Regions from separate parts of the Kribbella polygonati genome, predicted to be linked through region 2. Evidence: riboswitches for the same ligand, from Rfam matches in the RefSeq annotation. Region 2 holds a riboswitch; the other holds the start of a gene.
The links. Region 2 has a riboswitch for FMN ahead of ribB (3,4-dihydroxy-2-butanone-4-phosphate synthase). Riboswitches for the same ligand answer to the same signal wherever they lie in the genome.
Positions count from the first base shown of each region.

Region 1 (4,409 bases), 2.6 Mb from region 2:
GAAGAACACCTGGCGGCCGGCCTGGCCCCAGAGGTCCTTGTCCTGCGGGGTGTCGAAGATGCCGCCGACGAACACCGTGAACAGCAGCACGTTGCCGACGATGCCGACCGGCCACGCCGCGACCAGCCGGCGCATCCCGAACAGCGCGCTGGCCAGGCCGAACACGTTGCCGACGATCTCCCGGACGAGCACCGGCGAGCCGGCGATCGTGACCTGGGAGGTCAACAGCCAGTCGATCGGGTTCACTTGTTGCCTCCAGCAACGGAAGAGGGAGTGACGCCCGCGGTCAGCAGGCGTTCGACGTACTTCGCGATCACGTCGACCTCGAGGTTCACCGTGTCGCCGGCCTTGTTCGTGCCGAGCACGGTCAGCTCGAGCGTCGTCGGGATCAGGCTGACCCCGAACGTCCCGGTCGTGTCGTCGACGTCGGTGACCGTCAGCGACACCCCGTCGATCGCGATCGAGCCCTTCTCGGCGACGTACTTCAGGATCTCCGGCGAGGTCGCGATCCGGACGTCCTCCCAGCGCTCACCCGGCGTCCGGGACGCGATCGTGCCGGTGCCGTCGACGTGCCCCTGGACGATGTGCCCGCCGAGCCGTTCGTGCGCGGCGACCGCCCGCTCCAGGTTGACCGGCGAGCCCTTCTCCAGGCCGCCGAGGCTGGTGCGCTGCAGCGTCTCGCGCATCACGTCCGCGGTGAACACGCCGCCGCCGTACTCGACCACCGTCAGGCAACAGCCGTTGACCGCGATCGACGCGCCGTGCGCCGCGTCCTCGGTGACCCGCGGGCCGCGGATCGTCAGCCGGGCCGCGTCGCCGTCGAGCAGCTCCAGCGACTCGATCGTGCCGAGTTCTTCGATGATGCCGGTGAACATCTACTTTCCTCCCAGAGGAACCAGGGTCAGCCGGACGTCGTCGCCGAGGCGGGTGACGTCCGCTAGGTTGAACCGCAGCAGGTGGTCGATCGATTCCGCGCCGAGATCGCCGACCGCGGCGTACCCCGAGCCGAGCACGGCCGGGGCGACGTACGCGACGATCTGGTCGACCAGCCCGGCGCGCAGGAACGCGGCGGCCAGCGTCGGGCCGCCTTCGAGCCAGAGGTGCCGGATCTGCCGGTCGTCCAGCTGCCGGAGCACCTCGGCGGGATCGTGGGTCGGCAGCAGCAACGTCTCCGCACGGTCGTTGCGGACCCGCGCGGTCGCCGGGATCTCCCGATCGCCGACCACCACCCGCAACGGCTGCCGCGCCGCGGGTACGTCGTTCTCGTCCCGAACCGTCAGCTCGGGGTCGTCGGCGAGCACCGTCTGCGTACCGACGGCGATCGCGTCGCACTCCGCCCGCAACCGGTGTACGTCGGCGCGCGCCAGCGGGCCGGTGATCCACTTGCTCGTCCGGTCCGGCGCCGCCGACCGCCCGTCGAGCGTGGTCGCGAACTTCCAGGTCACGAACGGCCGCCCGACCCGGACGCTGTGCAGCCACACGTGGTTGACCGCCTCCGCCTCGGCCCGCAGCACGCCCTCGACGACGTCGAGGTTCTTGCTGCGCAGCTTGTCCGCGCCGCCGGCCGCCGTACGGTTCGGATCCGGTACGGCGTACACCACGCGCGCGACACCCGCCTCGATCAGCGCGTCCGCGCACGGACCGGTCCGGCCGGTGTGGTTACAGGGCTCCAGCGTCACGTACGCCGTACCGCCCCTGGCCCGGTCACCTGCCATCCGGAGCGCCTCGACCTCCGCGTGCGGGCCGCCGGCAACGGCATGGAATCCCTCGCCGACCGGATGCCCGTCGCGCGCGGTGATCACACAACCCACGACCGGGTTGGGATGCGTACTGCCGGTGCCACGCGCGGCCAGCTCGACGGCACGCCGCATCCAGGCGACATCCATCGGCGACACGTCGTTCACTACTCGGGCCCCTCGTCGTCACGGACGCACTGCCGGGGCCTCGCTCGGCACATCTGCTCGGTCGCCTTCGCTGGAACCTGCCGGTCCCAGCGCCAGGTCCGTCGCCGGACCCTCGCCGCCGCGTCCCGCGGGCCTACCGCCCACGCTCCGCGCCGCCGGGCGCCAGAGCACACCCGCCGACCGCGTGCGCCTCCCATCCGGACTTTCACCGTCGGTCCCGGAATTCCACCAGGTCAACCGCTCCTTCTTGCGAAGTCACGGGTCGCGGACTGTCACCGCCGGCTCGGAATTACACCGACCCCGGAGCACGCGAGTGGGTTTCACTCGTTCCTCAAGTATGCCCCCTCGGCCAACCCCCGCCACGACCCAGGTCACATCGTGGCCACCGGGCGGACCTTCCGGGTCAGGGCGAGGCCGGCCGCCGCGACCACGCACGCCACCGCGACCGAGAGCACCAGCGGGCGGTACCCGAACGCCTCCGCCAGCCCGGCGCCCGCCAGCGGGCCGGTCGCCTTCGCGATCGTGGTCGGCGTACCGAGCATCCCCGCGATCGTGCCGAACCCGGTCGCGCCGTACCGGTCGAGCAGAATCGCCGGCGTCGCGATCGACGACACCCCGAACCCGAGCCCGAACAGCACCAGGCACCCGATCGCGCCCGCGACCTGCCGACCGAGCACCGGTAGCAGTGCGATCGCGATGCCCTGGACTGTCAGGATCAGCGAGGTGATCGTCGCCATCGGCAACCACCGGGCGGAGACGCTGGTCACGAGGCGGCCGGTCACCGACAACAGTCCGAGCAGACCGGCCAGGCTCGCTGCCCGTGCCGGCGGGTGGCCGAGGGTGATCAGGTAGAGGACCAGGTGGACCGAGATCGCTGCCAGGGCCGCGCTGTGCACTACGAACGCGCCGGCCAGGAACCAGAACCCGGGATCCTTGAGGACTCTGGTCGGTGACTTCGGTGATCGTGTGCTTGTGAGCTTCGGGGTCTGCCGTGGGGGTACGGCGAGCAGGTGCAGCGGGATGGTGGTGGCGGCGAGGATTCCTGCCAGTACGGCGAGGGCGGTACGCCAGCCGAGGGCCAGCGCGAGGTATCCGGTGAGCGGGATGAAGATCGAACTGGCGAGACCGCCGACCAACGTGATGGTGAGGATCGAGTTCGTTCGCTTCGCGGGCGCGGCGACGGAGACCACGACGGCCATCGCCGGTGGGTAGAGGACCATCGCGGACGCGACACCGATCAGGACGAACACGGCGTACAACTGGAAGGTATTTTCCACCCGCGACCAGCCGAGTACGGCGAACGCGGCGAGCACCGAGCCCGTCGCCATCAGCCCGCGCCCGCCCCGCACATCCAGCCGACGCCCGACCGGGATCGAGATCAGCCCGCTCACGAGCACCGCGGTCGTCGACGCGCCGACGACGGTCGTGGTGGAGACGGCCAGGTCGTGGCTCATGGGTCCGAGGAGCGCGCTGAACGCGTAGATCAGTACGCCATACCCAACCGTCGTCGTGACCGCCAACGCCGCCACCAACTCCCGCAGCCGTTCCCCGGCCGGCGCTGTCACCACTGACGAATCCATCCCCCGCAGTCTTCCACCGGGTCCCGCCACCGTCCCCCGATTTACCGAATCAACAACCAGACAGCACTCCCCAACAACCCCACCGCCCCCAACCAACAAATCCAAACCACCCACCACAACCCCCGCCCCACCACCACACCCGGCACAGCAGACGCGCCCCCTCCACCCGGCCCGCTGGCCGCCGACCCACCCACCCCACCCGGAGCACCTGCAGCAGCACGCCCACCCACCTCTCCCGCAGCAGCAGAAGCAGCCGGTACGCCCCCTCCACCCGGTGCACCAACCGGCCCACCGGCCGGCGGCACACCCGACGAAGCAACTGCCCCACGCGCACCGGCCCCACCCGGAGCACCCGACGGAGCACCCGACGGAGCACCCGACGGAGCACCCGCAGCGCGCCCACCCACCTCCCCCGCTGCAGCAGACGCCGCCGGAACACCCACCCCACCTCGCGTACCAGCCGGAGCACCGGCCGCCGGCGCACCCGACGAAGCGACTGCCCCAGGCACACCGGTCCCAACCGCCGGAGCAGCCGGAGAACGCCCACCCATCTCCCCCGGCGCAGCATCTGCCGCCGGTACGCCGACCCCACCTGGCGTACCTGCCGGAGCAGCGGGCGCCGGCACACCCACCCCAGGCGACGGAGCAACTGCTGGATACGCGCCTGTGGCGTCAGGTGTGTGCGGAGCAACCGGCTCCGGGGCGGTTGGTGGGGTGGTCTGAGGTTGGTGGGCGGGGGTGGAGGCTTGTTGGGGGCCTGTGGGGGTCCAGCGGGGTGGGAGAGGTGGAAGTTGGTCGAAGACCTCGGGGGCGTCGGGGGTGGTGGGCCAGGTGTGGGGAAGGTTTGCGGTGGCGAGGAGTTGGGCGGCCGCTGCGGCTGAGGTGGGGCGGTCGGCGGGATCGGTCGCGGTGAGGTGGTGGATGA
Region 1 is NZ_CP190129.1:8,650,649-8,655,057, reverse strand. Features, by position in the region: gene pnuC (nicotinamide riboside transporter PnuC) at 1-246, opposite strand, end outside; gene ACQHIV_RS41730 (riboflavin synthase) at 243-875, opposite strand; gene ribD (bifunctional diaminohydroxyphosphoribosylaminopyrimidine deaminase/5-amino-6-(5-phosphoribosylamino)uracil reductase RibD) at 876-1,886, opposite strand; FMN riboswitch at 2,086-2,216, opposite strand; gene ACQHIV_RS41720 (MFS transporter) at 2,276-3,484, opposite strand; gene ACQHIV_RS41715 (protein kinase domain-containing protein) at 3,526-4,409, opposite strand, start outside.
Region 1: it holds a riboswitch for FMN, as region 2 does, so the genes downstream of both, ribD (bifunctional diaminohydroxyphosphoribosylaminopyrimidine deaminase/5-amino-6-(5-phosphoribosylamino)uracil reductase RibD) here and ribB (3,4-dihydroxy-2-butanone-4-phosphate synthase) in region 2, are expected to answer to the same signal.

Region 2 (4,409 bases):
CGAACACCGGACCGCTCGGGCACGGTCTCCCGGTCGCCGTCGGGCACGCGCTGTCGGCGAAGCTCGACGTCTCACTGCGGCGTACGTACGTCCTGGTCGGGGACGGCGAGCTGCAGGAGGGGTCGAACTGGGAGGCGATGATGGCGGCCTCGCAGTACCAGCTGGACCGGCTGACCGTGATCGTCGACCGGAACCGGCTGCAGCAGGGCGCGACCACCAAGGAGACCAACGACCTCGACCCGCTGCCGGAGAAGGCGGCCGCGTTCGGGTTCGCGGTCGTCGAGGTGAACGGGCACGACCACGGCGAGCTGCTCGACGTGCTGTCCGCGGTCCCGTTCCGGCCGGGCAAGCCCACCTTCGTGATCGCACACACCCACAAGGGGCACCCGATCTCGTTCATGAGCAACAACGTCGCCTGGCACCACCGCGTCCCCGATGCCGCTGAGTTCCAGCAGGCCCTGAAGGAGCTGAAATGACCGTCCTCGAGACCCGTTCGATCGCCGACCAGCCGCGCTACGACTGCCGGGACGCGTACGTCGAGACGCTCGCGCAGCTGGCCGAGGCCGATCACCGGATCGTTGGCGTCGTCAACGACTCGGTCGGGTCCAGCAAGCTGAACAGCTTCCGGAAGGCTTTCCCGGACCGGCTGATCAACGTCGGGATCGCCGAGCAGGACATGGTCGGCGTCGCCTCCGGGCTGGCCAACGGCGGCCGGATCCCGTTCGTGTCCGCGGCATCCTGCTTCCTCACCGCCCGCGCGCTCGAGCAGATCAAGGCCGACGTCGCGTACTCGAACACCAACGTCAAGCTCTGCGGGATGAGCCCCGGCGTCGCGTACGGCGAACTCGGCCCGACGCACCACTCGATCGAGGACATCGCCTGGCTGCGGGCGATCGCCGGGATCCGGATCATCGTCCCGGCCGACCCGATCGAGACCGCCGCGGCGCTGCGCTGGGCGGCCGCCGCGGAGGGCCCGGTGTTCATCCGGGTCAGCCGGATGAGCGTGCCGAAGGTGTACTCCGAGGACTACACCTTCGAGCTCGGCAAGGCGATCACGGTCCGCGAAGGCAACGACGTGACCGTGATCAGCAACGGGACCGTGCTGTGGCGAGCCCTGGCCGCGGCCGAACTGCTGGCCGCGGAAGGGATCTCGGCGCGGGTGCTGTCGATGCCGACGGTGAAGCCGCTGGACACCGACGCGGTGGTCGCGGCGGCACGGGAGACGGCCGGGATCGTGACCGCCGAGGAGGCGGTGACCGGCGGCGGTCTCGGCGGTGCGGTCGCCGAGACCGTCGTACAGCGGCACCCGGCCCGGGTGACGATCCTCGGGATCCCCGAGTTCGCGCCCACCGGGTCGGCCGGCTACCTGCTGGACCGGTACGGGCTGTCCGCCGAGGGCATCGCCGACGCGGCCCGCAAGCTGGTCACGACAGGTACCTGACCAGGTCGGCGATCGTGATCATCGCGAAGCCATGAGCGTCGGCGAACGCCCGCAGGTCCGTGACGGTCATCAGCGTGCCGTCGTCGTTCATCAGCTCGCCGATCACGCCGACCGGCGGCAGACCGGCCAGCCGGACGAGCTCGACCGTGGCCTCGGTGTGGCCGGGGCGTTCCCGGACGCCGCCGTCGACCGCGCGCAACGGCAGGATGTGGCCGGGCCGGATCAGGTCCGCGCGCTGCGCCGAGGGATCGGCCAGTACGCGGACGGTCCGGGCCCGGTCCGCGGCGGAGATGCCGGTACCGACACCGGTCGCCGCGTCCACCGAGATCGTGTACGCCGTCCGCAGGCTGTCCTGGTTGTCCGGCACCATCAGCGGCAGCTCGAGCCGGTCCAGCACCGCGGACGTGGTCGGCGCGCAGACGTACCCGCTGGTGTGGCGGACGAGCAGCGCCATCAGCTCGGGAGTCGCGAGGCTGGCGGCGAAGGTCAGGTCGCCTTCGTTCTCGCGGTCCTCGTCGTCGACGACCACCACCGGGCGGCCGGCGGCGATCTCGGTGACGGCGTGTTCGATGGTGTCCAGGCTGGTCACTGTGTTCACAATCGCTGTCCTCTCGGCCTGGCACTCCGGGGCAACGACAGACCTCACGCCCCGGTTTTCGGGACGTGCGGTTGCCACGTGCGTCTTCCCATCCGGACTTTCACCGTCGGTCCTGGAGTTCCACCAGGTCAACCGCTCCTTCTTGCGAAGTCACGGGTCGCGGACTGTCACCGCCGGCTCGGAATTTCACCGACCCCAGAGCACGTGTGTGTTCTTCTCTCACTCAGCCTAACGGCAACCAGCATCCCGGGAGTGTCATGTCCATCTCATCCGTCTGGCACGAGCTCGAGCTCCCGGCAACGTCCGCCTGGGTCGACTTCACCCACGAATCCGGACGCCGCCTCCGTCGCCCCACCTTCCTTGACTCCGCCGCGACGGCGGGCGGTGCCGGGGAGAGGCGGCCGGGACCGGGAAGAGGTAATAGCCTCTCCCCGGTCCCCGGCGGGGGTGGCGGGTCGGCCGCGGGTAGCGGTGGGGGCGAGGTGGGCGCGGACGGCGCCGGGCGGAAGGTGCGTTTTGCGGCGCCGGTTGCCGGGCGGTGGCGGTGGGTTGATGGGGACGCGTCGGGGGAGTTGGACGTGCAGCCCGCGGCTGCGGGTGAGACGAATCCGTTCTACGTCCACGGGTTCTGGAAGATGTCGCCCGGCGGGCGCAGTCTCGTCCATGCGGACGGCACCCCCGCCGTGCTGGTGGCCGACACCGCGTGGGCGCTCCCGTGGCGGGCCACTCCCGACCAGGTGCGCGAGTACGCCGTTGATCGTCAGTCCAAGGGCTTCAATGCGGTCCTGCTGATGACGGTGCAACCGGACATGCGTGCGGTCGGGTCGCGTGATCGGACTGTTGACGAAGGGTTCGGGGTCGCGTTCGAAGACCTGCCTGACGGTCATCTCACGCAGATGAACTTCGAGTACTTCGACTACCTCGACGAGCTGCTGCGGATCCTGGTCGACCACGGCATCGTCCCGGTCCTCCAGCCCGTCTTCCACGGCTTCGGCTGGAAGGGCCTCGACGTCTCCGGTCGCGTGGTGCCGCCGGAAGAGTATGCCGCCTACTGCCGCTACCTCGTCGCCCGGTACGGCGCTCAGCCGGCGATCTATCTGGTCGGCGCGGACGGCTCCGGCACCGAACCGCAGATCGTCGCGGGCGGCGAGGAGGTGCACGCGACGGACTGCTATCACCAGCCGACGGGCATCCACTACCGCCCGCACATCCGCCCGGCCGCGCACCAGGACGCCGACTGGCTCGACTTCCAGTGGTGCCAGACCGGCCACACCGGCGAGCACGTCCCGGAGCGGGTCGCCGACATGTGGCGCAACGACCCGGTCAAGGCCGTCGCGAACGGCGAACCGACGTACGAGCACACCGGCCGCACCGGTGTCGCCGAGGGCTGGTGGCAGGGGCACGAGGCGTGGAGCAACCTGTGCGCGGGCGGCACGATGGGGGTCGTCTACGGCGCCGGCAGCCTCTGGCAGTGGCGCCTGCACCCGGACGAGCCGGGGCATTCCGAGTACTTCCTCGCGCCGGGCGCGGGCTGGCGGGAGGCGCTCGGCTTCGAGGGTTCGACGTACGTCGGGATGCTCGGCAAGATCCTGGACGGCCTCCCGACCACCGACATGACGCCGGACTGGACCCGCGTGATTTCGGGGCGGGCGCTGAGTACCAAGGACGGCGGCCTGATCGTGTACCGCGAGAACGGCGGGCCGGTGATGGTGTTCGACGAGACCGTGCCGCTGGGCTACACGATCGTCGATCCACGCGACGGCTCGGTGGTGGCGACCGGCACCCGGGACACGCCGGAGAGTCCATTGCCCGATGTTGGTGGCGCACCGAGGGTCTACATCTGCCTATAGTCCAGTTTGATCGTGTTGAGAGGGGTGTCGTGAACAGCAACCGCGCGGTGCGCCAGCCGGGGCTGGACGAGCTGCGGCTGCTTGCGAAGGTGGCCCGGATGTACCACGAGAAGGGCATCCGGCAACCGCAGATCGCCGCCGAGCTGAACCTGTCCCAGGCGCGGGTCTCGCGGATGCTCAAGCAGGCCGTCGAGGTCGGCATCGTGCACACCGTGGTGACCATGCCGAGCGGCGTGCACAGCGACCTCGAGGACGAGCTCCAGGGCCGGTACGGGTTACGCGACGCGGTCGTCGTGGACAGTGCCGGCGACGAGGTCCTGCCCGCGCTCGGCTCGGGCGCGGCGGCGTACCTGGACATGACGCTGACCGGCGGGCACGTGGTCGGGATCTCGTCCTGGAGCGAGACGCTGATCTCCGCGGTCGACCGGATGCCGCGCAAGAGCGTGCCGGTGGTCGACAAGGTGGTGCAGATCGTCGGCGGCCTGGGCGACGCCGCCGTCCAGATGCAGGCCACCCGGCT
Region 2 is NZ_CP190129.1:6,047,842-6,052,250, reverse strand. Features, by position in the region: gene ACQHIV_RS28560 (transketolase) at 1-476, shown strand, start outside; gene ACQHIV_RS28555 (transketolase family protein) at 473-1,441, shown strand; gene ribB (3,4-dihydroxy-2-butanone-4-phosphate synthase) at 1,425-2,039, opposite strand; FMN riboswitch at 2,114-2,247, opposite strand; gene ACQHIV_RS28545 (DUF4038 domain-containing protein) at 2,618-3,889, shown strand; gene ACQHIV_RS28540 (sugar-binding transcriptional regulator) at 3,919-4,409, shown strand, end outside.